DNA from 2 places in the Fenollaria sp. genome. Region 1 is predicted to be linked to the other one. Evidence: riboswitches for the same ligand, from Rfam matches in the RefSeq annotation. Region 1 holds a riboswitch; the other holds the start of a gene.
What was found. Region 1 has a riboswitch for cobalamin ahead of AC2UOP_RS05130 (ABC transporter substrate-binding protein). Riboswitches for the same ligand answer to the same signal wherever they lie in the genome.
Positions count from the first base shown of each region.

Region 2: linked by a shared signal. The riboswitch ahead of AC2UOP_RS00270 (sirohydrochlorin cobaltochelatase) and the one ahead of AC2UOP_RS05130 (ABC transporter substrate-binding protein) in region 1 are both predicted to bind cobalamin.

Region 1 is NZ_JBXXYC010000005.1:89,173-92,390, reverse strand. It holds gene hydG ([FeFe] hydrogenase H-cluster radical SAM maturase HydG) at 1-57, shown strand, start outside; gene hydF ([FeFe] hydrogenase H-cluster maturation GTPase HydF) at 54-1,172, shown strand; cobalamin riboswitch at 1,732-1,862, shown strand; gene AC2UOP_RS05130 (ABC transporter substrate-binding protein) at 1,932-3,218, shown strand, end outside.
Region 2 is NZ_JBXXYC010000001.1:53,281-56,498, reverse strand. It holds gene AC2UOP_RS00275 (pyridoxal phosphate-dependent aminotransferase) at 1-65, opposite strand, end outside; gene AC2UOP_RS00270 (sirohydrochlorin cobaltochelatase) at 69-1,445, opposite strand; cobalamin riboswitch at 1,606-1,777, opposite strand; gene AC2UOP_RS00265 (MFS transporter) at 2,089-3,218, opposite strand, start outside.

The DNA of each region.
Region 1 (3,218 bases):
ATAGTTAGAGACAATCTTAAAAAGATTGAAAATGGCGAGAGAGACTTCAGACTATGATGGCGCGTTCATTGCAAAAGCACATTGTCATCGCAGGCAGAGTAAATGCAGGCAAATCAACGCTTTTTAACTCCATCATGGGCTCCGATGCAGCCATAGTCTCAAGCAAACGAGGCACGACGACAGATGCAGTTCGTAAATCCATCGAAGTTCCGGGACTTGGACCAGTCGTATTCATTGATACAGCTGGATTTGGCGACGATACAGCCCTTTCAGATGAGAGGCTAAAAAAGACTCGCGCCGAATTTTCTAAAGCCGATGCCTTTATATATACCCTTGATAATGATGATGAAGCGATTTTAAAAGAGCTAGAAAAGTACAATAAGCCAGTCATCAAAGTTATTATGGCGATTGATAGAGACGTGAGCTATGATAATGGAGATGCAATTGTTTATAGAGATGACTCATCTCGAGAAAAAATATTTTCAGTGCTTAAAAAAGTTTTAGATACAAAAGAAGAATCATTATTAGATGGTGTTGTAGATGGCAGAGCGATCATCATCATGGTTATGCCGCAAGATGCAGCAGCACCAAAGGGAAGACTGATAAAAGCGCAAGTTGAAGCCATAAGAGAAGCGCTTGACAAAGGCATGACAAGCATAGTCGTGGGCGACGAGGACCTTGAGAGCGTGAGAGATAGATTTTATGGTGCGGACCTTGTGATCTGCGACTCAAGAGTTTTTAAAAAAGTTTATGACGTTTTTGGCGGAATAACAAAAGTCACTTCATTTTCGGTACTTTTTTCAAAAATGAAAGGTGATATAGATTATTTCATCGAATCAGCGAAAAAATTCGATAATTTTAAGGGCGACGAAAAGATTTTAATAGCCGAGGCTTGTACACATCCACCCATTAACGAAGATATCGGAACCGTGAAAATACCTGCCATGCTTAAAAAACGCTTCGGCGATGGACTTCAGTTTACATTTACAAGAGCTGACGACTTTGATGATATTGAAAAATATGACATGATTATTCATTGTGGTGCTTGTATGTTTAATAAAACACTTGTTTTTAATCGTGTTATGAAGGCGAAGGATAAAAATGTGCCGATGACTAACTACGGGATTACCATTGCTTACTTAAATGGTATATTAGATAAAATTTCGCTGTAATTCAAAATTCTTAAAAAAATTTCGCCTAAGGCTCGTTCGATTTTTGTCAATACTCGAGTACTTTGTGTACACTCCGTTTGACAAAAATCTCCACTTCGCCTTATCCATAAATTTTTTTTGAAGAATGGCTTTAGGTTTAAACTAAAGTTTAAACACTAAAACCTTAATTGACACGGGGTAAAAATTTGATTTTATAAATATTTTAGTGGATACATTTTTTTGTATCCATTTTTATTTTTGAGACTATATAGTGAGAAAAGATATGTTCCAAAAGCAGCGCATTGAGACAAATTGCTTCAATTGCTTGGCGCAGGACGACGGCCATAAATCCATCTAGTGAAGCGTAGCGGAACGAATATGGATTTATAGTCGGACAAGCTTAGCAATTGTCAATTTGTTGAACTAAGCTGCGTGGAACTATCTTTTCGATGTGCAAGCTTAGAAATTAACAATTTATGTAGACGTAGCAAGCGAAGGAAAGCACTTTTCGATGTGCAATTGTCAAGATACATACTCTCTATGTATCTATTTCTATTTATACAATCACATTTCAATTGACTAAATTTAATCTCTGTAGTATAATCATCTTAGATAGAATATAACAAGGAAGTGGGTTAGAGTCCTACACAGTGCCGCTACGGTATTTGCACTACGCATAAGTCCGATACTTGTATTTGAGTTTTGCTCCGGTTCAGAGCAAGGCTAGTTTTTTTAGCACGGTTAGTTCTATACTATATTATATTAAAGGAGAAAGATTTTATGAAAAAACTTATTTTCTTAGCAGTCATCTTATCACTATTATTCACATTTGGCTGCAAAACTAATGACACAGGCGCAGACAAGAATGAAGAAACTGCCTCTGGAGAAAAAACAGAAGCTAATGAAAAGTCTGATGTTAAAGAGATAACTGTTGGTCAAACTTGGGTTATTACAAGTGATGACCCACTTGATGGATCTAACGGCTGGAGCATCACAAACCACGGCGTAAGTGAGTACGTATACACTCTTCAAGCTGATGGTACTTTAAAATCAAGATTTGTTAAGTCCATCGAGGCTCAAGACGAAACTCATTTCACAGCAGAATTAAACGAAGGTGTTTTATTTGCTGATGGCAGCCCAGTTGATGCTAAGGCATTTTGTGAAGCAATGAATATGATCATGGAAAATAACGAATTTGCTCGCGCTTCTGCTGGTAAGATCGTTTTCACTCCAGTAGAAGACTACAAAGTAGAGATAGTTACTGAGCTACCTGCAGTTAATCTTGAATCAATTTTCGCTGAGTGGACTAACGTTATGTTCAAGAAAGATGGTGACAAATACATCTTTACAGGCGCTTACAAGATTAAAGAGCTTAAACCAGGCGCTGAAGTAGTTTTAGAGAGAAACGAATATTACGATGGTTTTGAAAATAGACCTGAAACAGTTATTATCAAGGCTTTCAAGGACGGAAACGCACTTAAGCTTGCTTATGAAAGCGGTGAAGTGGACCTAGCTTTCGGCCTTACAAACGATGTGGCTGTCGGTTTAAAGGACAAGGGCTTCAAAGCGCTTGATTACAATGCTGGATACCAATACTACTGCTTCTTAAATCTTAAGAGAGATCACTTAAACGACCTTCACTTCAGAAAGGCACTTGACCTTCTTCTTAATAGACAAGAGATTATCGATGCACTTGGCGGAGGAGACATGCCTACAGGACTATTTGCGAAGAACTTCAGCTTCAATGGCGATCAAAAATTAACTTTTGATGTAGACAAGGCTAAAGAAGAATTTAAGGCTGCTGGCTACACTTATGAAGGTGACAAACTTATGGATAAAAACGGCAATCCTGTTAAATTAACTATATTAACATACTCTGCTAAACCAGATCTACCAGTTATTGGCCAAGTACTTGTATCTGACCTAGAACAAGTGGGTATAGAAGCAAGCGTTTCACTAGCTGACAGCATCGATGAAGAAGCTGCTAAGGGCAATCACGATATCTTATTATACGCTCAAAACCCAACAGCAAGCGGCAACCCACACTATTTCTTCGCTCAACACTTT
Region 2 (3,218 bases), on a different contig from region 1:
ACGTTTATGTTAGAGCTGAAATCTATGAGTTTTTTATCATAATCATAAAAATTGGCTCCGTGCATAATTTACTTCCTTTTCTTTAAGTAGAATAGCGAGATATAATCGTTATCCTTGCGTATTTCTTCCTCATCTGTAAGATACATTTCGTTCGGCATCGATATTCTCTTAAAAAATTCTGCCTCGTAAGTATCTTTTAGCTTTAAAACAGCTTCTTTATTAAGAGTTCCTTTAAGTATAACAGCTCTTTCAGGCTTTGCCGACTCAACTAGCTCTGTGTTATCGCTTATCACAAGACTTTCGCCTTTTTCAATAAGCGGCTCTTTATTCATGGCAGTCAATGCAACGAAAGATGGCATACCATTGACAATATTTATATTTATCTTTTTATCAAGTATCTTACTTAGATTCATAGGTGTCGAGAAAACTGCCGCATCGCCTATAGTTACGAAGCTCACGTCTCTATACTCAGCTAAAGCCTCTTCTAGTTTAACTTTTAAATCATTATATAAAGCTTCGTTAGCACTTTTCATATCAAACGGCATCTTGATGATTGGCTTATCTTTAACATAGCTCATAACTGTGTCAAGAGCAAGATTACGGCCTCTGTTGTCAAGAACAAAGACAGCGTTTGTATTTTTTAAAGTAAGTATAGCCTTAACAGTTAATAAATCTTCATCGCCAGGTCCAACGCCAACTATGTTTAGTAACGGCTCTTCCATCGATTTAACTTTTTCTATACAGTCATTTAATATATACTCCTCTTCGCCAAGACCTTTATCAATAAGTTTTACTTCATAACCAAGCTTTTCTAGTCTTGTCTTGATTGAGTCTTCATCGTCAGGAGCAATATCTTCAAGCATGTGGACACCTGAAACTAGCATGAATGGTCTTAAATATAAAGTTTTTGTATCTTTGTCTAAATTTTTAATTACGCTTTCAAGATCAAGATCGCCTTCAATGCTCATCATGTGATACTTATCATTATGTGTTCTAAAAGCATTGTCAATGTCTTCATATATCCTATCAGCCACGTGATAAGTGCCATGACCTACATAAATAAATTCTTCGCCTTCGTTTAATTTAAAGGCAGTCATTCCATCTATAAGCTTAGCTATATCCTTGCTATTACTGATAAATGGCGTAGTCAGTCTATTTGAAACATTTTTAAGCTTCTTATACTCTTCTCCTGGGATGATGTTTGTCGAAACTACTCTTATGTCTTTGTATCCAGCTTCTTTAAGCTTCTTAATAGCCTCGCACTCATCATCAAAAGACATGCCCTTCTTTTCAAGTATCTTCTTAACTATCCTTGAAGTGAAGCATATCTTTATATCGCAGTCATTAAATTCATTTTTAAAGCCATTAATAAATTTATCAATGACTCTTTCGTGTTCCCTAAGCCTTGTTGTGCCAAAAAAACTAAGTAATATTGCCTTTTTCATATGAACCTCCATAATATGTACTCGAGAGAAAAGGAAAAATAGGAGAAGCGCGCCTTTTCTCTCGCCGGTTTTTTGGAAAATAAAAATCCTTGAATAGGGGTATCAAGGATATAAAACATACATATTTAGTAAGTTTTTCCTTCCCACCGAAGAAGTAACTTTATACGAACGTTCTAAAGATATCCTGACTTATAGATCAACCTCATCTAAACCTTCCCAGTTTCCCAGTGGTATACATAGACTCGTCACTATTTACAGTAGCGGGGGCTGTGCTGGATTTACACCAGCTTCCCTTTATATTGAACATTCAAAAATTACACCTATATAATATCATATATAAAAATTTTTTTCAAGTGTAATAATAAATTTTTATAAATTTTATTATTTGTGATTCAAAACACGGACACGACTTAATTAGAGCTATATAATATGTGCATACTTTTTCAAAAATAATTTCCTAAAAATTTAGCTTACAAAAAATGCAGAGATGTAAAACAATTGTTTTGACATAACTGCATTTTTTTATTTTATTATTAATTTTAAATAATCTATTCATTAGATTAACATGCTCTTCATCATTGAAAATTATAAATTTTATGATTTAGATATTACACATGTTAATATATGATTTCATATAATTTCACTATTGACTCCTTATTGATTTATATTTTTTAACAAATAACAGAACAATACCTATTTCAAGAAAAATAACTACAATTCCAAGTAGCCATACAATATTTATACCTGCTAATTCAGAGAAAAAGCCTAACAAATTTATAATAAAGAATCCAAAAATGGATTGTATCGTGCTAAATATTGAAGCATATGATGCTCTGACTTCACTTTTAATATATTCCATAGTCCATGTAGGTGTCATAGCTTGTTCTATTCCAAATCCAACTTCAATAAGAATAGAGCCTATAATAAATGTTATTAAATTATCCCCAAGAATTAATAATGCAAAACCTACAGCACTTACTATAAGTCCAACGATAGATACATAATAATTCTCTAACTTATTTGCAATTCTCGAAGACAGATAATTTCCAGCAGTTAAAGAAAACATAAATATAATAAGAAATATTGGTAAAAACTTTGCTTCTAATTCTAGTGTCTCCGTTAGATATATTTGCCAATAAAGTATAAAAGCCACAAAAGAAACATACGACAATAATTTTTTTATTGTTAAGAATATCATTCTCTTATCTTTAAGAAAGGATTTCAAGTTTTCATTCAACGTTTTCAACAGACTAGGATGCTTACTAAATCCATAATTATCTTCTCCCACAACGTATGAGTACAAACCTGTAAATATAGAGATTAGTCCAGCAACTATAATAGGCAAACTATTAGAAATATCTATAAAAAAATATGAAAAAATAGATGCTATTATTGCAAAAAAACTAACTATAGTTTGTATTTGTGGGAATATTTTAGTCCTTTCTTCGTAAACACCATCTTTTATCATATGGTCTACAAGCCAGGCACCTGGCGCTCCAGAGATAAGTGCTAGTCCTAATGCCATTAAAATCATTGAAATTAAAAAATAAGTATAGCTTTTAGAATAAGCAAATATTAGTAAACTGATCCCCCAAGTTATAAAGCCATGAGATGCTATTTTTTTCCTACCTATTTTGTCTGATATGGTACCAGTAGGGTAATCAAATATTGCTAATAAAATTTGTTCAATACTGAATAGATTAGATATTTGAAGCATAGATAAATTTGCAGATCGCATAAATGCAATATATATACTACCATAAAGTTTATCTG